Regions from separate parts of the Streptomyces bikiniensis genome, predicted to be linked through region 1. Evidence: riboswitches for the same ligand, from Rfam matches in the RefSeq annotation. Region 1 holds a riboswitch; each other region holds the start of a gene.
The links. A riboswitch is a leader RNA that binds a small molecule or an ion and turns the genes downstream of it on or off. The one in region 1 is predicted to bind cobalamin.
Positions count from the first base shown of each region.

Region 2: another riboswitch for cobalamin. It lies ahead of OO47_RS10230 (prenyltransferase/squalene oxidase repeat-containing protein); the one in region 1 lies ahead of cobN (cobaltochelatase subunit CobN).
Region 3: another riboswitch for cobalamin. It lies ahead of OO47_RS00130 (prenyltransferase/squalene oxidase repeat-containing protein); the one in region 1 lies ahead of cobN (cobaltochelatase subunit CobN).
Region 4: another riboswitch for cobalamin. It lies ahead of OO47_RS21710 (ribonucleoside-diphosphate reductase subunit alpha); the one in region 1 lies ahead of cobN (cobaltochelatase subunit CobN).

Region 1 is NZ_JNXJ01000006.1:199,532-204,788, reverse strand. Features, by position in the region: gene OO47_RS06270 (precorrin-2 C(20)-methyltransferase) at 1-1,060, opposite strand, end outside; gene OO47_RS06265 (precorrin-8X methylmutase) at 1,057-1,707, opposite strand; gene OO47_RS06260 (cobalamin biosynthesis protein CobG) at 1,704-3,047, opposite strand; cobalamin riboswitch at 3,202-3,342, shown strand; gene cobN (cobaltochelatase subunit CobN) at 3,382-5,257, shown strand, end outside.
Region 2 is NZ_JNXJ01000010.1:60,816-66,072, reverse strand. Features, by position in the region: gene OO47_RS10240 (cobalt ABC transporter permease) at 1-955, opposite strand, end outside; gene OO47_RS10235 (SCO2322 family protein) at 952-1,644, opposite strand; gene OO47_RS10230 (prenyltransferase/squalene oxidase repeat-containing protein) at 1,641-2,897, opposite strand; cobalamin riboswitch at 2,971-3,114, opposite strand; gene OO47_RS10225 (hypothetical protein) at 3,260-3,823, shown strand; gene OO47_RS10220 (TetR family transcriptional regulator) at 3,852-4,481, opposite strand; gene OO47_RS10215 (glycosyltransferase family 4 protein) at 4,754-5,257, shown strand, end outside.
Region 3 is NZ_JNXJ01000001.1:25,008-30,264, forward strand. Features, by position in the region: gene OO47_RS00125 (hypothetical protein) at 1-316, opposite strand, end outside; gene OO47_RS00130 (prenyltransferase/squalene oxidase repeat-containing protein) at 475-2,028, opposite strand; cobalamin riboswitch at 2,125-2,336, opposite strand; gene OO47_RS00135 (DUF4430 domain-containing protein) at 2,507-2,998, opposite strand; gene OO47_RS00140 (ECF transporter S component) at 3,039-3,863, opposite strand; gene OO47_RS00145 (ABC transporter ATP-binding protein) at 3,860-5,257, opposite strand, start outside.
Region 4 is NZ_JNXJ01000028.1:31,622-36,878, forward strand. Features, by position in the region: gene OO47_RS21710 (ribonucleoside-diphosphate reductase subunit alpha) at 1-1,874, opposite strand, end outside; adenosylcobalamin-variant (AdoCbl-variant) riboswitch at 2,017-2,114, opposite strand; gene OO47_RS21715 (GNAT family N-acetyltransferase) at 2,194-2,703, opposite strand; gene mctP (monocarboxylate uptake permease MctP) at 2,785-4,410, opposite strand; gene OO47_RS21725 (DUF3311 domain-containing protein) at 4,407-4,661, opposite strand; gene OO47_RS21730 (GntR family transcriptional regulator) at 4,887-5,257, opposite strand, start outside.

The DNA of each region.
Region 1 (5,257 bases):
CCGGTTCCGACGCCACCTCCAGGACCGCCGTCGCCATCGCGAAGACGCCCGGGTCGCCGCCCGAGACGACCGCGACCCGGTGCCCGCGCCGGGCCAGGTCGAGGGCGAACTCGGCGCGCTCCGACTCCACCTTGTTGTCGGAGCCGTGCCGCCGCTGCCCGGGGCGCAGCACCGGCACCCGGTCCAGATAGGTGGTGTAGCCGACCAGGTCGTCCGCGTTCAGCAGGGCGCCGCGCGACTCCGGCGTCAGCCAGGGCGCGCCCGCCGGGCCCGTGCCGACCACGACGACCTCGCCCCGCTCCCGTACCGGCGGCTCCTCGTCGACGCGGGAGGGCAGCACGGCCACCGAGAAGTACGGGACGGACCCCGGGTCCACGTCCGCCAGGCGCTCCGTCCGCTCGCCCGCCATGAACGCCCGCTCCACGTACCGCGCGTCCTCCAGGCGGCCCGCCCGCTCCAGGGCCCGCCGCACGGTGGGGAAGGTGCGGCCCAGCTTCATCACGACCGCCGAGTCCGTGCCCGCGAGCCGGGCCGTCAGCTCGTCCTCCGGCAGCGTGCCCGGGACGATCGTCAGGACCTCCTCCGCCTCGCACAGCGGCTCCCCGAGCCGGGCGGCGGCGGCGCTCACCGAGGTGACGCCGGGGATGACGGTCGTGTCGTAGCGGTGCGCGAGCCGCTTGTGCATGTGCTGGTACGAGCCGTAGAAGAGCGGGTCGCCCTCGGCGAGGACCGCGACCGTGCGGCCCGCGTCCAGGTGGGCGGCGAGCCGGGCCGCCGCCTCCTCGTAGAAGTCGTTCAGGGCGCCCCGGTAGCCGCCGGGGTGGTCCGTGGTCTCCACCGTGAGCGGGTACACCAGGCGCTCCTCGACGTGGTCCTCGCGCAGGTGGGGGGCCGCGATCGAGCGGGCGATGGAGCGCCCGTGGCGGGCCGAGTGGTAGGCGACCACGTCGGCGGACGCGATGGCCTTCACGGCGGCGAGGGTCAGGAGCTCCGGGTCGCCGGGCCCGAGCCCCACGCCGTACAGCTTGCCGACGGTGTTTCCGGCCGGGGTCCCGGTCACTGCTGGATCTCCGCTTCGTGCGCGAGGGCGTTGATCGCGGCGGCCGTCATGGCGCTGCCGCCGCGCCGGCCCCGGACGACGAGGTGGTCGAGGCCGAGGGTGTTGGCGGCGAGGGCGTCCTTGGACTCGGCGGCGCCGATGAAGCCGACCGGTATGCCGAGGACGGCGGCGGGCCTGCCCGCCCCCTTCGCGACCATCTCCAGGAGGTGGAAGAGGGCGGTGGGCGCGTTGCCGACGGCCACGACGGAGCCTTCGAGGCGGTCCCGCCACAGCTCCAGGGCTGCGGCGGAGCGGGTGGTGCCCAGCTCGGCGGCCAGGGCCGGGACGGCCGGGTCGGAGAGCGTGCAGACCACCTCGTTGTCGGCGGGCAGCCGCTTGCGGGTGACGCCGCTGGCGACCATCTGCGCGTCGCAGAGGATCGGCGCGCCCGCCCGGAGCGCGGCGCGGGCGCTCGCGACGACGCCCGGCGAGTACGCGATGTCCTGGACGAGGTCCGTCATGCCGCAGGCGTGGATCATCCGGACCGCCACCTGGGCGACGTCGGCGGGCAGGCCCGTGAGGTCCGCCTCGGCGCGGATCGTGGCAAAGGAGCGGCGGTAGATCTCCGTGCCGTCCTTCTCGTAGTCGAACATCCTGTTCTCGCTCATCTCGTTGTGCGGGGCGCGGTGCGGGGTGCGGTGCGGGCCGTGGTGACCGCGGGGGCCAGGTCGGTACGGGGGACGGGGGCGCCGTCGACCAGGTAGCCCCCGCCGGGGACGGCGAGGACGTCGACCCAGTCGCCGTGCGGGTGCCCGCAGCGGCGCTCGCAGCCGGAGTAGTGGACGGGCAGGCCGGGGCGGCCGGGGACCGCGTCCGCCCGCACGTCCGCGAGGGACTTGGCGCAGCCGGGCCGCCCGGTGCAGGCGCTGACGCCGGCCCAGGGGGAGCCGGGCCGGGTGATCAGGCCGGCCGCGTCGAGCGCGGGCGCCCGGTCGGGCCCGGCGCCGACGACGACGGCCCCGCGCCAGGGCGTGAGCCGTACCTCGTCGGCGGGCAGCAGGGCCCGCAGCTGCGCGGCGGTGAGCCGGCCGAGGGGGGCGAGCACGTGGAACGCGGCGGGCCCGAGGGGGCCGGGAGCGGGGGGAGCGCCGTGGGGCGGGGCGGATTCCCGTACGGCCTCCTGTACGGGCTTCCGTATGTCCTCTCGTACGGCGGCCTCCTCCACGGGCTTCCGTACGGCGGCCTCCTCTACGGGCTTCCGTACGGCCTCCCGTACGGGCTCCGCCGCGATCCCGGCCGTCGTGAGCGCCGCCCGTACGTCCACCCCGGAGCCCTCCGGCAGCTCCCGGACGCGCCAGGCGCCCGTACCGGCCCCGCGGGCGGCGGTCAGGAAGGCGCGGGCGGCGGCGAGGGCGGCGCGGGGGGCGTCGGCGGCGGCCACGCGCACGGTCCGGCCGCCGAGGTGCAGGAGCGCGGTGCCGGGGTCCGCTGCGACCAAGGTCACATCCCCGCCGAGGCCGGTGACGTCGCCGCGGCCGTCGTCCAGGACGAAGAGGAAACGGCCCGAGAGCGCGGCGGCCCAGGGCGCGGCGCAGAGCCGTTCGTCCAGCTCGCGGGCCCACAACTGCACGTCGGCGGCGCCGAGTCCGTCGAGGCCCGAGGCCGGGGAGGCCACGATGTTGCGGACGCGCTCGTGGGTGGGGGAGGGCAGCAGGCCCGCCTCCGCGAGGAGCGCCGCGAGCTCCGCCCCGCAGCCGCCGGCCAGGCCGCGCAGCTCGGCGTTGCCGCGCGAGGTGACGCTGATCCGCCCGTCCCCCAGGGCCTCGGCTGCGTCCGCCAGGACCTCCACCTGACGCGACGTCAGGAGCCCTGCGGGGAGCCGCAGTCGGGCCAGGTGCCCGTCGTCGGCGGAGTGCAGCCGCAGCGCCCCGGGGCAGGCGTCGCCGCGCTCCCGCACACGGGGTGCGCCGGGGGCGGGCGTCGGGGCCGGGGTCGGGTCGGGCGGCATGGCGGCGAGCATACCCACGGGAAACCGGCGGTCGGCGGGGTGTGACCGGCCCGACTCGGAGCGCCGGGGGCAGGGCGCGCGAGCCGGGCGCCCGCCCCTTCGGGCCCGGTGTGATCCGTCCGACCCTCCCGCTCCCTCCAGCCCCCGCGGCCCACGATCTAGGATGCGAGTCGGCATGGGGTCCCAGGACCCCGGGGAGGAAGCCCGGTGAGATTCCGGCGCGGTCCCGCCACTGTGAGCCGGCCCGGCACTCCCGGGCGGGTGAGTCAGGAACTCCCGCCGCACACACGACCACCCGGGGCGCGGACAACCCCGAGGAAGGGCCTGCCTCGCCATGCTCCTGCTGCTGTCGCACTCCGACACCGACCTGCTCAGCGCCCGTGCGGCCGGCGGCCCGGTGGAGTACCGGTTCGCCAACCCGTCCCGGCTCCCGCTCGCCGACCTCCCCGCCCTCCTCGACGGCGCCGACCTCGTCGTCGTCCGGCTCCTCGGCGGCCTCCGCTCCTGGCAGGACGGGCTCGACGCGATCCGCGCCGCCGGAAAGCCGGTGGTCGTGCTCAGCGGCGAGCAGGCGCCCGACGCGCAGCTGATGGAGGCGTCCACCGTGCCCGTCGGCGTCGCCACCGAGGCGCACGCCTACCTGGCGCACGGCGGCCCCGCCAACCTGGAGCAGCTGGCCCGCTTCCTCTCCGACACCGTCCTGCTCACCGGCCACGGCTTCGAGGCCCCGGCCGCCGCCCCGACCTGGGGCCCGCTGGAGCGGACCGCGCGGGACGGGGACGGCCCGACGATCGCCGTGCTCTACTACCGCGCCCACCACATGAGCGGCAACACCGCCTTCGTCGGCGCCCTGTGCGACGCGATCGAGGACGCCGGCGCGCGGGCCCTCCCGCTGTACGTGGCCTCCCTGCGCGCTCCCGAGCCGGAACTGATCGACACCCTCCGCACCGCCGACGCCCTCGTCACCACCGTCCTCGCGGCGGGCGGCACCAAGCCGGCCGAGGCGCAGGCCGGCGGCGACGAGGAGGCCTGGGACGCGGGCGCGCTCGCCGCGCTCGACGTGCCGATCCTCCAGGCCCTCTGCCTGACCGGTTCGCGGTCCGCGTGGGAGGAGAACGACGAGGGCCTGTCCCCGCTGGACGCCGCCGGCCAGGTCGCCGTCCCCGAGTTCGACGGGCGCCTGATCACCGTCCCGTTCTCCTTCAAGGAGATCGACGCGGACGGCCTGCCCGCGTACGTGGCGGACGCCGAGCGCGCGGCCCGCGTCGCCGGGATCGCCGTGCGGCACGCCCGCCTCCGGCACATCCCGAACGCCGAGAAGAGGCTGGCGCTCGTCCTCTCCGCGTACCCCACCAAGCACTCCCGCATCGGCAACGCCGTCGGCCTCGACACCCCCGCCTCCGCCGTCTCCCTCCTGCGCCGGCTGATCGAGGAGGGGTACGACTTCGGGCCCGTCGAGGAGCTGCCCGGCCTGGTGTCGGGCGACGGCGACGAGCTGATCCGCGCCCTCATCGAGGCCGGCGGCCACGACCAGGACTGGCTGACCGAGGAGCAGCTGGCCAGGAACCCGGTCCGCATCCCGGCCGCCGACTACAAGCGCTGGTACGCCACCCTCCCCGAGGAGCTGCGGACGCAGGTCGAGGAGCACTGGGGCCCGGCGCCCGGCGAGATGTTCCTCGACCGGTCGCGGAACCCGGAGGGCGACATCGTCCTCGCCGCCCTGCGGCGCGGGAACCTGCTGGTCCTCATCCAGCCGCCGCGCGGCTTCGGCGAGAACCCGATCGCGATCTACCACGACCCGGACCTCCCGCCGTCCCACCACTACCTGGCGGCCTACCGCTGGATCGCGGCCCGCGCCGAGGACGGCGGCTTCGGTGCCGACGCCATGGTCCACCTGGGCAAGCACGGCAACCTGGAGTGGCTGCCCGGCAAGAACGCCGGCCTGTCCGCCGCCTGCGGCCCGGACGCGGCCCTCGGCGACCTCCCGCTGGTCTACCCGTTCCTGGTCAACGACCCGGGCGAGGGCACCCAGGCCAAGCGGCGCGTGCACGCCACCCTGGTCGACCACCTGGTGCCGCCGATGGCCCGCGCCGACTCGTACGGCGACATCGCGCGCCTGGAGCAGCTGCTCGACGAGTACGCGCAGATCTCCTCCATGGACCCGGCGAAGCTGCCCGCGATCCGCGCCCAGATCTGGACCCTGATCCAGG
Region 2 (5,257 bases), on a different contig from region 1:
GCCAGGACCGGGCGCCCCAGCGGTCGGGCCGGTACCGGGTCCGTACGGTCCGGCGCCCGCCGAGCCGGAGCCCGGCCACGGCGGCGAGCAGCCCGGCGCCGAGCAGCGGGAGCCCGTACCCTGCGCCCTCCGCCGCGAGCAGCCCGTACGAGCCCGCGCAGATGCCGAGGAGCCCGCCGAGGGTCAGGACGTTCGTGGTGCGGCGCACGGCCGCCGGGACGCGGGCCGTGCGCCCGTACCCCCGTGCGTCCATGGACGCCGCCACCGCGATCGAGCGTTCGAGGGCCCCCTCCAGGACCGGCAGGCCGATCTGGAGGACCGCCCGGACCCCGCCCGTGGGGCGGCCCCGCAGCCGGCGGGCGGTCCGCAGCCGGGCCACGTCGGCGACCATGTTCGGCGCGAAGGTCATCGCCACGACGACGGCGACCCCCGCCTCGTACAGGGCACCCGGCAGCGACTTGAGCAGCCGCGCCGGGTTGGCGAGCGCGTTCGCGGCGCCCACGCAGATCAGCAGGGTCGCCAGCTTCGCGCCGTCGTACACCGCGAAGAGCACCTGCTCGGCCGTCACCCGGCCCCCGATCCGCACCCCCTGCGCCCAGCTGGGCAGCGGCACCTCGGGCAGGGTGAAGAGGAGGTGCGCGCCCGGGATCGGGGAGCCGAGGAACACGGAGAAGAGGACGCGGAGGGCCACCACGAACAGACCCAGCTTCACGAACGCGCCGTACGAGCGGGCCCAGGGCGCGTCCGTGCGGCGGGCCGCGACGACATAGCCGGCGACGCCGACGACCAGGCCGAGCAGCAGCGGGTTGGTGGTGCGGGAGGCGGCGACGGCCAGGCCGAGCGCCCACAGCCACCACGCGCCCGCGTGCAGGGCGTTGGCCCGGCTCGCGACGGGAGCCGTGAGCACGCTCCGGAGGGGGCCGGGGAACACGGTACGACCGGGAGCGGTGCTCATCCGCGGCGGCGGGCCTTCCAGACCGCCGCCCCGCCGAGCGCCAGGACGGCCGCCCCGCCGACGAGCGCGCCGACGGACGGGCCGCCCCCACCGTCGTCCTGCTTCTTCGCCGCGGCGGGGGAGGCCGCGGCGGTCGGCTCCTCGCCCACCTCCTCGCCGCAGCCCCGCGCCGGATAGCCCGCGATCCCGCACAGCATGGCCCCGCTGTCGTACCGCAGCGGCTTCGCCACGGCGGCGAGCGCCTCCGCGCCGGTCGCGTCGGGGCGGACCTGCGCGCAGCCGGTCGTGACGCGCGGGGTCGGCGGGGCCTCGCCGGGCGGCGCGTCGGCCGGGCCGCCGAAGTCGACGACGACCGCGATCCGCTTCGTGCCGTCCTTCGCCGCCACGCCCCCGCAGATCCGGGCGAAGTCCGGGGCGGCGGTGGGTCTGGCGGTGTCGTCGGCCTCCTTGCTGACCGCGAAGCGGAAGCCGACCGCGTCGCCGTCGGCGGGCCGGGCGGTCGCCGGGCCCTGCGTGGCGTACGCCCAGGGCTTGCCGCCGTCGCTCTCCCAGTACGACCAGTAGCGGTAGCCGGCGGCGTGCGCCGGGGCGGCCGCGACCCCGGCGAGGGTCAGCAGCGCCCCGGCCGCGGCGCCCGCGACCCTGGCGGTGGTCCTGGCCGTGGGGGTCCCGACGGCGGTGGCGGTCACTTCTTGCGGCCGCTCAGGAGGAAGCCGATGCCGACGCCGACGACCGTGCCGATGCCGATGATCCACCAGAGGTCGAAGCCGGAGTCCTCCTCGTCGGCGGTGGAGGAGTCGGAGGCGGAGGTGTCGGGGCTCTTGGGCGCGGGCCCGGCGGCGTTGAGCCGTTCGACCAGGTCGACCGAGCCGAACTTGCGCGGGTCGGTCTCCGTCGCGCGGGCGGCCAGGATCAGCTGGGCGTAGGCGGCCGGGCCGCTCTCCTTCGCCCAGGCGGCGGAGTTCTTCTCCAGCCACTCCAGGGCGGGCATGGCCTCCTTGGAGGCGCCGGCGGCGGAGAGCGCGACGACGGCGTCGGCGGTGTTGCCGAAGTCGGGCTGCTCGGTGGTGTCGGCGGCGCCCGGCATCGGCGGCTGGACGAGGTGGTGGGTCGTCGCGAGCGTCTTCGCCAGGTAGGAGGCGCCGTTCAGGGCGACCCGCTCGGGGGTCGGCTTCGGCAGGTCGGTGCAGGTGGGGGCCTGCTCGGGGGAGGCCTTGGTGGCGACCATGCTCTTGCCGAGCCCGGCGAGGGTCGCGGCGGCGGTGGCGTCGGCGTTGGCGAACAGCTTCCCGGCCTTGTCCGGCTGGTACGCGAAGGCGCCGGGGCCCTCCTCGTCCGAGCAGGGCAGGGCGAAGGTGAGGAGCGCGTCGTAGGGGGAGCGGCCCTCGGCGGAGGTGAACTCGCCGGGGCGCACGCCGGTCGCGGCGAGCGCGCCGACGACGACGGAGGTCGAGTTGGCGTCGCTGGCGCCGCCCGCGCCGTAGCCCCAGCCGCCGTCCTTGTTCTGCACGGACTTCAGCCAGTCGGACCCGGCCTTGACGGCCTGGTCGGCCTTCCCGGGGGCGGCGCTCTGGCGGCGGACGGCGGCGAGCGCCTGGACGGCGGCGGCGGTGGCGTTGGTATCCCGCATCGTCTTCGCGTCGCAGGGCTTCGCGGCGTCCGCGCGGTAGGAGGGGAAGGCGCCGTCCTCGCACTGCTGGCCGAGCAGCCACTCCACGGCCTGGTCGGCGGGCTGGTAGCCGGTGGCGCGCTGGGCGAGGAAGGAGAGCGACTGGCGCCAGACGCCGTCGTACGTCGGGTCCTTCGTGCCGTACAGACCGGCCGGGAGCTTCCCGGCGGAAGGGGTCGGGGAGGGGGCGGCGGTGGCCGGCCCGGCTGCTCCGGTGCCGAGTACGGCGACGGCGGCGAGCGCGGTGGCGGCGGCGCGGCGGACGGTGTTCATGGGGCCCTCTCCTGCGGCCGGGCACGGCACGCCTCGGGCACCGGGCTCCGGCTCCGTATTCCTCGACGGTGCCGGCGGTCACGTCCCGTCCGGGGCATTCCGACTTACCACCCCAAGGCGGTTAACGGCTGCGGGTCAGTACCGGATTTCCACCGGTTTCCCCCCGTACGGGCATGATGACGACCCGCTTACTGTACCGGCCCGTACGCGCTGCTCACGGTGGGTGTGAGCGGCCTCGCACCGGCCCGCGGAAACGGACGGGCCGTCACGTCCGGCCCTGTGCGAAACTCCTGCGACCGCCGCCGGACGATCACCGTCCGGTGGCGATCGACAGGGGTGGGGGACAAGGGGTGGGGAAGAGGATGCGCAAGGGGACGGCGGTCCGGGCGGCCGTGGTCATGGCCGTGGTGCTCGGCGCCGCGGGCTGCGGCACGGGCGACGGCGGGACGGACGGCGGGGGGAAGCGGGGCGGGGCGTCCGCCGCCCCCTCGGCGACGCCCCGGGCCGAGGACACCGGTCCGGTCACGAAGGCCTCGGCCCAGGCGGACATCGAGGCGGCGGCCGCGGACGCGGGGGCCCCGGCCGACGATCCGGACTGGGCGAAGATGACCGCGGCCCGGTGCGGGGCCGGTTACCACGGTTACGGGACGGAGGACGAGAAGGTCGACTTCGGCCGGTACGAGGCGGTGGTCGGCGAGCTGCGCGAACGCGGCTGGCAGCCGTCGGGGGAGGCGCCCGAGCGCAAGGACGAGAACGGGACGGTCCGGATCGCCCAGAAGATCTTCACGAAGCGGGGCTGGACCCTGACGGCGGAGTTCCGGGGCTTCGACACGGGACAGATCAGCGTGTCGGCCGCCGACAAGGCCTGCGTCGACGAGATCCGCTCCCGCGTCCGGATCCCCGAGGGTGGGACCGACGGGCAGTAGCCGAAGCCGGATCAGACCAGGGTCCCGATCAGGCCGAACCCCCGATCAGCCGGCACACCGTCTCGATGTCGACCTTCACCTGGGCGATCGAGGACCGCCCCGACAGCCAGGTGATCAGGGCCGAGTGCCAGGTGTGCTCGATCACCCGGACCGCCGACAGCCGCTCCGGCGTCGGCTGTCCGGTCCCCATCGCGTCCAGGATGATCGCGGTCGTCAGCCGGGAGACCTCGTCCACCTCGGCGCTCGCCCCCCGGTCCGCGAAGATCAGCGCCCGCACCATCGCGTCGGCCAGCTGCGGTTCCCGCTGGAGCGCCCGGAAGGCCCGCATCAGGGTCTCCGCGACCCGCTCCGCCGGGTCCGCGCCCGCCGGGGGCCGCTTCCGCAGCGTGGTGTGCAGGTGCCGGAGCTGGTCCTGCATCACCGCGACGAGCAGGTGGATCTTGGACGGGAAGTAGCGGTACAGCGTGCCCAGGGCCACGCCCGCCTCCTCGGCCACCTCCCGCATCTGCACGGCGTCGAACCCGCCCCGCGAGGCGAGCCGCGTGCTGGCGTCCAGGATGCGCCGCCGCCGCGCCTCCTGGCGCTCCGTGAGGGGTACGGCGGTGCCGTGGCCGAGGGCGTGGCCTGTGCCGTGCTCCGCTCTGTTCTCTGCGGTCATGGGGTCCCGTTCCGTGCGGTGGGGAGCGACAGTATGGCGGCGCCGCCGCCGTGGCGCGAATCACCCGCTCCGGATCTCACCGCGGCGCTACCTGCCGGTAGATTCTGTCCTTCCCGGACGGCCGGACGACGGCCCGGCAAGGATCGGACGACGGCCCGGCAAGGGTCGGGCGGCGGCCGGGAACGGCCGGTCGACGGGCGAGTCTGTAACTTGTTCTAGATTAACGCCAGCGGTTACGCTCCGGCGAAACGCACGCTCGAAGGGGGCCGCGCATGACCGCCGAGGCCGTAGAGGCAGGCCCCCGACAGGGCGTCACCGACCCCGGTGACATCCCCCGAGTTCTCGACCGTGCTCGAACAGGGGGGACCCCCACGTTGCGGATCGCTCTCCTCACGTACAAGGGGAACCCCTTCTGCGGAGGCCAGGGCGTCTACGTCCGGCACCTCTCCCGCGAACTGGCCCGCCTCGGCCACACCGTCGAGGTCATCGGCTCCCAGCCGTACCCGACCCTCGACGAGGGCGTGCCGCTCACCGAGATCGCCAGCCTCGACCTCTACCGGTCCCCGGACCCCTTCCGGACCCCGAAGCGCGACGAGTACCGCGACTGGATCGACGCCCTCGAAGTCGCCACCATGTGGACCGGCGGCTTCCCCGAGCCGCTCACCTTCTCCCTGCGGGCCCGCCGCATGCTCGCCGCCCGCCGCGGCGACTTCGACGTCGTCCACGACAACCAGACCCTCGGGTACGGACTCCTCGGCGGCCCCCGCGCGCTCGGC
Region 3 (5,257 bases), on a different contig from region 1:
CGATGCGGCAGACGAAGGCCTTGCCCCAGCGCTGGGTCCCGGTGACGTCGAATCCGGCGTTCTCCAGCGCGGCGAGGCCGGTGGCCTGGTCGCCGGGGGCGCAGCGGACGACGGTGCCGCCGCCGAGCTCCTGGAAGTCGACGACCACGGTCACGCCGCTGCTGTTCGGGCAGTAGCCGGCCGTCCCCTTGCCGTTCAGGGCGGTGGCCTCGGGGGCGGACGCCAGGCCGAGGCCCGTCAGGCCCAGGACCAGCGCGAGGGACAGCACGGCGGCGCGCAGCGCGCGTACCGCGTGGCTGTAGGTGGATCTGGTCATGTGTCGTTCCTTCTGTTCGAGGCCGCGCGTAGGAGTCGCGGCCGAGTGCGGGCGCAGTGTTCGGGCGGCGGCCCCGGTGGCCGAGCCGAGTCAGGCCGTGCCGAGGGCCGGGGCGGGCCGCTCCGCACGGATGCCGCGCCGTACCGGCGCGGTGGTGCTCATGCCCGCGCCCTCTCGCCGCGGCGCCTGGCGGTGCGGACCGCGGCGTAGCCGGCCGCGGCGAGTCCCGCCGCGACGCCGGCGAGTGCCAGGGCGCTGGTGCCGGTGGCGGCCAGCACGCCGCCGCTGCCGCCCTGAGGCGTGGCCGTGTTCGGGTTCGCGGCTGCGGTGGGCGTCGGACTGCCGGTGCCGTCGGGCGACGCGGTCGCGCCGGGATCGTCCGACGGGTGATCGGTCGGGTCGTCCGACGGGGTACCGCTGGGGTCGGCGGTCGGGTCGCCGGTCGGGGTGTCGCCGGGGTCGTCCGACGGGGTACCGCTGGGGTCTCCCGACGGGTCGCCGGTCGGGGTGTCGCTGGGGTCGCCCGACGGGGTCCCGGTCGGGTCGTCGGTCGGGTCCGGGCCGGGGCCGGGCTCGGTCAGGCCGATCCTCCCCAGGGGAACCTGCGCGAGCGCGAGCACGGCCTGCGGCGTGGCGCGGCGCCACTGGTCGCGGAACTCGCCGATGCCGGCGGCCTTCGCGTCGGCCAGTGCCGCGTCGTTGTACGCGATGGCGCCGCTCTCCGCCGCAGCGGCTCCTCCGTTCGACGCGCTGATCTGCCGGGCCTCCACCCAGTCCGCCGCCTTGTCGGCCTCCGCCTGGTGTCCCGTCGCCGCCAGCGCCTGGCCGCCGAGGCCCGTGCTGTTCGCGTTGGCGTCGCTGGTGGGGCCGGATCCGGTCAGCGAGCCGTCGGCCTGCTGGGTCTTCGCCAGCCAGTCGCCGCCCTTCCCGGCGGCCTCGGCGGCACCCACCGCACCGTCCTCGGCCGCGGCCAGCAGCGCCTGCACGGCCATGGCCGTGGAGTCCGGGTCCAGTACCACGGTCGCCCCCTGGGCGTCGCAGTCTCCGGTCACCGTGGTGTCGCCGCTGTCGAGGTCGAACGGGAAGAGGCGGAAGCCGCCCGCCGCGCACTGCTGGTCGATGAGGAAGTCGACGGCGCTCTGCGGCACGTCACCGCTGCGCGCGAGTCCGAGCACGGCCAGGGACTGACCGAAGGTGTTGCTGTCGTCGCGGCCCCCGACGACCTTGTCCTTCACCCGGCCCTCCTCCAGCCCCGCGGAAGGTCCGGCGATCAGGTCGAGCGTCTCCTGCCGCAGGTCGTACGCACCGAACTCGGCGGGGTCCTCCCCCGCGACCACGGCCGCATAGAGCAGCTTGGCGGTGGCACCGGCCACCCGCTGACCGGGCTCGCCCCAGGCGTCGAAGCTGTTGTAGTCACGGACGTGTGCCTTCAGCGTGTCCACGACCTTGTCGGCCGACGCCTCGTCCGTGCCCGTCGCCTTCAGGGCGATGAGGGTGTCGATCGTCAGGCCCCAGTCGTACATGCCGGGGGCGAAGCCGGGTATCGCACCGTTGTCGAGCTCACCGGCCTGCCATCGGGCGGCGGCCACGGCGGGGTCGTGTCGCGGCGCGGCGGCGGCGCTGGAGCTGAGGGTGACCAGGCCCGCGGCGAGTACACAGCCGCCGGCGGCCAGCGCGGCGACGAGCTTGACCTGTGGTCTGACGCCGAGCATGGCGCAGATCCCTTCGACAAGGGGCCCGCACCATGTCCCCCGGAACGCCGACGACGCGGAAGGAGCCCTGAAGCGTGTTCGTGGGGCGAACACACCAGGGCCCGGGAGGCGGTGACCGGGCTCCACGCTGCAGACCATGACAGTGAGAAGCAGTACACGGACACGAGAGAGTGATCCGGCTCGCGGCAAGGAGTGCTCCACCGCTCACGGTTGCAGGTCAGCGCCGGACTCGCACCGGCTTCCCTCCCTCGCGTACGCATTCAGTTGTGCGTCCGCCATCAAGCGGAACGGCCGAATCCTATGCAGGTGAAAGCAATTTCGGCCAGCTCGATACGTGCGGTACACGCCACATTGCGCTCGCGACGCCGCAGTTCACAGCGTCGGACACCGCCTCAGGCCCGCCTGGTGTCCCGAACGGGAGGGCACGGGCGGCCCGGACACGGGAGGTCCGGGTCGCCCGCCCTGAGAACGCCGACCGTCAGAACGAGGTCCAGGTGAAGGCGACCTGGTCGCCGTTCTCTATCTCGAACTGGCAGCCGCCGACGGGGGTCGGGGTGCCGTTCACCGAGATGCTCCAGTACGCCGAGCCGCCGCCGCTGACGCCCTTGACCGTGTCGACGGAGAAGTCGTCGAACGACGCGTACCAGGTCCCGTCCCACGTGAAGCCGTTGCGCTTGGCCGCGTGATCGAGGGCGGCCGTCGGGGTCGGGACCTTCGTGGCGTGCGCGCTGCCGTTGGTGCCGTCGCACTTGTGGGTGCCGCCGGTGGTGGTCGTGACGTCGTGGCCCCAGGTGAAGACCTTCTTCTGGAAGAGCAGTCCGTCGGGGCCCTGGACGGTGACGGTCACTCTCACCGGCGCGTTCGTGAACGAGGCCGTGGTCCCGGCCTGCGCGACCGCGGGCGCGGTGGTCAGGGCGAGACCGAGGGCCGTGGTGGTGACGGCGGCGCGGCGGAGCAGGGTGGTGCGCATGAGGTTCCCTTCGGTAAGGAATGCGTGGTCGGTGCGTGGTTCATCCGGCGGTGCCGTCCGGGCTCGTGTCCCGGCCCGCGAAGCGGATCGGGGCCTGGAAGCGGGCTTTGCGGGCGGCGCGGCGGAAGACGGTGAGGACGGCGGGGCCGGCCAGGGTGATGGCGACGAGGTTGGTGACGGCGCGTCCGGTGTCCCAGCCGAGCGAGGTCGCCAGGTCGAAGGCGAGGTACCGCTGGAACTGCTCGGTGAACGGGAGTCCCGGGAGGTAGGCGATGGAACTGTTCGGGTCCAGGGAGAAGGGCCAGAAGGAGAGGTTGAGCAGGAAGCCGAACAGATAGCCGGAGAGCGAGCCGTACACCGCCAGGAGGGCCACCTCCCGACGGCCGGTGGCCTTCGGCAGGAACCCGGCGAGCATGCCGACGAAGGCGCAGCCGAACATCTGGTACGGCATCCAGGGGCCGACGCCGCCGGTGATGAGCGCCGAGGCGAAGAGCGAGGTGCAGCCCAGGGTGAACCCGAAGCCGGGACCGTAGACCCGGCCCGCGAGCACGAGGATGAAGAAGACCGTCTCGATGCCGGCGGTCCCCGCGCCGAGGGGGCGGATGGCGGCGTTGACGGCGGACAGGACGCCCAGCATGGCCAGGGCCTTGGAGTTGATGCCGCCCTCGGCTATCTCGGAGATCACCACGCAGAGCACGATGACGAGCAGCACGCCGAAGATCAGGGGCGGGGCGTAGTTCGAGCCGAACTTGCCGGGCGCGACGAGGAACGGCCAGAAGAACGCGACGACGCCGAGGAAGGCCGCCATGGCGATGACGAGCGCGGCTCGGGGGCGGATGCGGATGGCCGCGGGGGAGGTGCTCACGCGCTCGGGTCCGTTCCGTGGACGTCGAGTACCGAGGCCAGTTGGTCCACGGTGAGGTAGGGCAGGGGAGCGAGGATCTTCGCGGTCTGCGGGGCGAAGACGGGGGAGGCGACGATGACCTCGGTGGTGGGTCCGTCGGCGACGACGTCCCCCTCGGCCATGACGACGACCCGGTCGGCGGCACGGGCGACGAACTCGACGTCGTGGGTGGAGATGACGACGGTGCGGCCCTCTGCCGCGAGGCCGTCGACGATCCCGATCAGTTCGCCCTTGGCCCGGTAGTCGAGCCCGCGCGTGGGCTCGTCGAGGAGCACGACCCGGGGGGCGGCGGCGAGTTGGATCGCGAGGACGAGGGCGAGTTTCTGGCCCTCGGACAGATCGCGGGGGTGGGTGGTGTCGGGGATGCCGGGCGCGAGCCGGTCGAGCAGGGCGCGGGCCGGGATGCCGTCGGCCCGTACTTCGGACTCGGAGTCGGCCTGGTCGAGTTCCTGCTTGACGCTCTCCAGATAGAGCAGGTCGGTGGGCGTCTGCGGCACCAGGCCGACGAGGCGGCGGGCCTCGGTCGCCGAGACCTTCCGGGGATCTCGCGTCCCCGGGCCGTCGGACTCCCCTACGGAGACCGAACCGGCCTTGCGGGGGCCGGAGCCCTGGAGCGCCCAGAGCAGGGAGGACTTGCCGGAGCCGTTGCGGCCCATGAGCGCGGTGATCTCCCCGCCGCGGAGGTCGAGGTCGACCTCTCGGACGGCGGGCACGCCCTGGTACGTGACCGTGATGCCGCGTGCGGTCAGCAGCCGGGGCCGGTCCGCGCCGGGCGCCGGCCGGACCGCCGGGGGCACGACACCGTTCAACCGGCTCCGCAGGGGCGCCGCCGCCCGTCGGGCGTCGCGGATGGACAGGGGCAGCGGCGACCATCCGGCGGTGCGGCCGAGCTCGACGACGGGCGGGGCGATGGACGACGTACGGAAGACGTCCGCGGGTGGTCCGGAGACCACGCGCCCGTCCCCGGGGAGGTGGATGACGCGGTCGGCGTACTGGACGACCCGCTCCAGGCGGTGTTCGGCGAGCAGGACGGTGACGCCGAGGTCGTGGACGAGTCGGGTGACGGCGGCCAGGACCTCCTCGGCGGCCGTCGGGTCCAACGCGGAGGTCGGCTCGTCGAGGACCAGGACGCGCGGGTGGGCGGTGAGGACGGAGCCGATGGCGACGCGCTGCTGCTGGCCTCCGGAGAGCTCGTGCAGGGCCCGGTGGCGCAGGTCGGCGAGACCCAGCAGGTCGAGGGTCTCCTCGACGCGCTTGCGCATGGTGGCGGGTGGGACCGCCAACTGTTCCATCGCGTAGGCGAGTTCCTCCTCGACGGTGTCGGTGACGAAGCCGTCGAGGGGGTCCTGTCCGAC
Region 4 (5,257 bases), on a different contig from region 1:
GGCTCGATGCACTCGTACACGCCGGCGATCGAGGCGATCGTCGCGGTCGGCGCGATGGCGAGGAGGAGGCTGTTGCGCATGCCGACGGCGGCGATCCGCTCGCGCAGCGCCGTCCAGCGCTCCGGCCAGTTCAGCTCGACGTCGTAGTGGTCGGGGTGCAGCACGCCGCGGGCCGCGCGGGTCTTCTCCCAGGCCGGCAGCGGGCCGTTGCGCTCGGCCAGGTCGGCGGAGGCCTCGTACGCGGCGAGCATGATCCGCTCGGCGATGCGGGTGGAGAGCGCCTGCGCCTCGGGGGAGTCGAAGGGCAGCTTCAGCTGGAAGAAGACGTCCTGGAGGCCCATGGCGCCCAGGCCGACCGGACGCCAGCGGGAGTTGGAGCGGCCCGCCTGCTCGGTCGGGTAGAAGTTGATGTCCACGACCCGGTCGAGGAAGGTCACGGCCGTGCGGACGGTCGCGTCCAGACGCTCCCAGTCGATGTCCGAACCGACCACGAACGCGCCGAGGTTGACCGAGCCCAGGTTGCAGACCGCGGTCTCGCCGTCGTCCGTGACCTCCAGGATCTCCGTGCAGAGGTTGGAGGAGTGGACGGTGTGGCCGGGCTCGGCGGTCTGGTTGGCCGTACGGTTCGAGGCGTCCTTAAAGGTCATCCAGCCGTTGCCGGTCTGGGCCAGGGTCCGCATCATCCGGCCGTACAGGTCGCGGGCCGGCATCGTCTTGCGGGCCAGGCCGGCCGCCTCGGCCCTGCGGTAGGCGGCGTCGAACTCCTCGCCCCACAGGTCGACCAGCTCGGGCACGTCCGAGGGGGAGAACAGCGACCACTCGGCGTTGGCGTTCACGCGGCGCATGAACTCGTCCGGGATCCAGTGCGCCAGGTTCAGGTTGTGCGTGCGGCGCTGGTCCTCGCCCGTGTTGTCGCGGAGCTCCAGGAACTCCTCGATGTCCGCGTGCCAGGTCTCCAGGTAGACGGCGGCGGCGCCCTTGCGGCGGCCGCCCTGGTTCACGGCGGCGACGGAGGCGTCGAGGGTCTTGAGGAACGGCACGATGCCGTTGGAGTGCCCGTTGGTGCCCCGGATCAGCGAACCGCGGGCGCGGATGCGGGAGTACGAGAGGCCGATGCCGCCCGCGTGCTTCGAGAGGCGCGCGACCTGGTGGTAGCGGTCGTAGATGGAGTCCAGCTCGTCCTGCGGGGAGTCCAGGAGGTAGCAGGAGGACATCTGCGGGTGGCGGGTGCCGGAGTTGAAGAGCGTGGGGGAGGACGGCAGGTAGTCCAGCCGGCTCATCAGGCCGTACAGCGCGGCCACCTCGTCGAGCGCGCGGACGCTCTCGTCCTCGGCCAGGCCGCAGGCGACGCGCAGCATGAAGTGCTGCGGGGTCTCGATCACCTTGCGGGTGATCGGGTGGCGCAGCAGGTAGCGCGAGTAGAGGGTGCGCAGGCCGAAGTAGCCGAAGCGGTCGTCGCCGGCGCGGTCGATCACGGCGTCGAGGCGGTCGGCGTGCAGCGCCACGAACTCGGCGGTGCGGTCGGCGATCAGGCCCTCGCGGTGGCCGACGGCCACCGAGGAGGAGAAGTTCACCGAGCCCTGGGAGGCGGCCTCGTCCGCGATGGTGATCGTGAGGAGCCGGGCGGCGAGCCGGGAGTACGCCGGGTCCTCGGCGATCAGGCCGGCGGCCGCCTCGGTGGCCAGCTCGCGCAGCTCCGCCTCGTCCGCGGCGGCGCTGCGGCCGCGGAGCGCGGCGGCGGCGACCCGGCCGGGGTCGGTGTCGGGGAGATCGGCGGTGAGGTCGGTCAGGGTCCGCAGCAGTACGGTCCCGGGGCCGTCGCTCTCGACCGCGGAAGCCTCGGCCGAAGCCGGATCGGCGGGCGCGATGGTCACGTGGGGGCTCTCCCTCGCTCGGCTCGGGGCCTCGGCGGGGACAGGCGGACGGGCGGGCGTCCACGCACGACGCACCGCGTCCACCGGCCCACTCCGCGAGGCCCGGACGTCTGTGGCACCCGGAACGGAAGGACCGGGCGCGCTGTCGGCAGGTGCTCGGACTCACCTCGGACGAAACCGCACGAAGTACACCGTTGCGGGACAGTTCCGGATTCGCGCCGGATTCCCCTGCGTCGACAGCGAGGACGAGCATACATGTGGGGGGCGCCGCTCGTGGCACCCCCCACATGTTGTGTCGTCCCCTGGACGGGACTTGGGCTCAGAAGTCCAGGGAGTAGGTGCGCAGAGAGTGATCGGGGATCGGCTCCCAGTCCCGGTGCTGGGTGCGGACGAAGCCCGTCCGCTCGTAGATCCGGTGCGCCGCGACCATCCCGGCGCCCGTCGAGAGCACGATCCGGGCGCACCCCGGCAGGGCCCGCGCCCGGTCGACGCAGGCCCGTACGAGCGCCTCCCCGATGCCCCGGCCCCGGGCCTCCCGGGCGACCGCGAGCATCCGGAACTCGGCCTCGCCGGGCACGGCGATGTCGGCCCACGGGGTGCCGCCCCGGGCGAAGGTCACGCCGCCGACGATCCGGCCCGCCGCGTCCCGGGCGTCCTCCGCGACGAGGACCTCGCTCTCGCGGGCCCGCCGCGCCGTGTCCCGCAGCACCTCCAGATAGGAGTCCTCCGTCCCGTACGCCAGCAGCCCGTCGTCCAGATAGGCGCGTCCGGTGAGCTCGCCGAGCACTTCGTACTCCCCGGGCCGTACCGCCCTGATCGTGAAGTCCATGGGGGAAGTGTGCCCGCCGGGAACGCGCCGGGGCCCGGGGCCTCCTCGCGGAGGTCCCGGGCCCCTTCCGTGCCGGTGGCGTCAGTGCGTGGGCGCGGTGGCCTTCTCCATCTCGACCTGGACGCCCGGGTCGCCGGCGTCGGCCGTGTAGTCCGACGGAGAGGTCTCGTCGACGCCCTCGGGGGCCTTGACGGCCTTGAGGACGAAGGTGAGGACCACGGTGACCAGGACGTTGAGGACGAAGGCGGTGAGACCGATGTAGCCGATCTCGCCGATGCCCGGGATCTCGGCGGAGGAGCCGCCGAAGTGCTTCTGGGTCGGACTGGCGACGCCGTACGCGGCGACCGTGCCGTACACCATGCCGACGGCCCAGCCTGCGAGCAGCGCCCAGCGGTGGAACCAGCGGGTGAACAGGCCGCCGACCAGGGCCGGGAAGGTCTGCAGGATCCAGATGCCGCCGAGGAGCTGGAAGTTGATCGCGACCGTCTTGTCCATGGTGAGGACGAAGGCGAGCGCGCCGACCTTCACCAGGAGCGAGACGATCTTGGAGACCTTGGTCTCCTGCGCCGGGGTCGCGTCCTTCCTGATGAAGTCCTTGTAGATGTTCCTCGTGAAGAGGTTGGCGGCGGCGATGGACATGATCGCGGCCGGGACGAGCGCGCCGATGCCGATCGCGGCGAACGCGACGCCCGCGAACCAGTCGGGGAACATGGTCTCGAAGAGCTGCGGGATGGCGAGCTGGCCGTTCTTCACCTGGATCCCGGCGGCGATCGCCATGAAGCCCAGTAGCGCCAGCAGGCCCAGCATCAGCGAGTACAGCGGCAGGATCGTGGTGTTGCGGCGGATGACCTCGCGGCTCCGGGACGACAGGGTCGCCGTGATGGAGTGCGGGTACATGAAGAGCGCGAGCGCGGAGCCGAGCGCGAGCGTCGCGTACGTCCACTGCCCGGCCTCGCCGGGGACGAGCGCGCCGCGCGGCTTGTCGGTCGCCGGGTTGGTCTGCGCGAAGGCCTCGCCCGCCTTGCTGAAGATCTCGTCGAAGCCGCCCAGCTTGATCGGGATGTAGATGATCGCCACCGCGATGACGACGTAGATCAGGGTGTCCTTGACGAAGGCGATGAGCGCGGGGGCGCGCAGGCCCGAGGAGTACGTGTAGGCCGCGAGGACGCCGAAGGCGATGAGCAGCGGCAGGTCCTTGACGAACCAGTGGGTGTTCTCGCCGCCGCCGACGCCCATCACGTCCAGGACGGCCTGGATGCCGACCAGCTGGAGCGCGATGTACGGCATGGTGGCGAGGATGCCGGTGAGCGCCACCGCCAGCGACAGGCCCTTCGAGCCGAAGCGGCCCCGGACGAAGTCGGAGGTGGTCACGTATCCGTGTTTGTGCGAGACCGACCACAGGCGGGGCAGGAAGGTGAAGATCAGCGGGTAGACCAGGATCGTGTACGGGACGGCGAAGAAGCCGGCCGCGCCCGCCGCGTAGATGGCCGCCGGGACGGCGACGAAGGTGTACGCGGTGTAGAGGTCGCCGCCGAGCAGGAACCAGGTCACCCAGGTGCCGAAGGACCGGCCGCCGAGGCCCCACTCGTCGAGGCTGTGCTCGTTCTCGGCCCTGCGCCAGCGCGAGGCGAGGAAGCCCATGACCGTGACGGCCAGGAAGAAGAAGATGAAGACGGCGAGTGCCACGCCGTTCACGCCGTCCTTCATCGCGCGTCACCCCCCTTGCGGGCGCGCTGGTCCCGCTGCCACAGCTTGTACGCGACCATGGTGAGCAGGGTGGAGACCAGCACCCAGAGCATCTGGTACCAGTAGAAGAAGGGGATGCCGGCGAAGAGGGGTTCGACCTTCGCGTAGGAGCTCACCCAGAGCATCGCCACGAACGGGGCGACGAGACAGAGCGCGATCACCACCCGCAGGGGGGTGATGGTCGGTTGTTTCCCTTGTGCCGCTTCTGACATGGCGATTCCGTCCCCTCGCTGATCACCTCGGTAATGCTGGGGAAATCTAGGGGACGCGTCCGCTTCATGGAACCCCCGTCCGCATAACGGATGTGTTTTGTCGGAAGCGGCCTTCTTCGATCGCCGGCGGCACCCCGCGGCGGTAATACGACATTCCCGGAAACACGGAACGGCCGCACCCGCCGGGAGGGGGTGCGGCCGTTCCGGGAGGCGCCTCGCGGGCGCTCAGCCGTGGGGGCGCTGGAGCCGGGCCACGAACTTGTACCGGTCGCCGCGGTAGACCGACCGCACCCACTCCACCGGCTCGCCCTGCGCGTCCAGCGAGTGGCGGGAGAGCATCAGCATCGGCAGGCCCACGTCCGTGCCGAGCAGCCCGGCCTCGCGCGGGGTGGCGAGGGAGGTCTCGATGGTCTCCTCGGCCTCGGCGAGGTGCACGTCGTAGACCTCGGCGAGCGCGGTGTAGAGGGAGGTGTACTTCACGAGGGAGCGGCGCAGGGCCGGGAAGCGCTTCGCCGACAGATGGGTGGTCTCGATCGCCATCGGCTCCCCGCTGGCGAGCCGCAGGCGCTCGATGCGGAGCACCCGGCCGCCGGCCG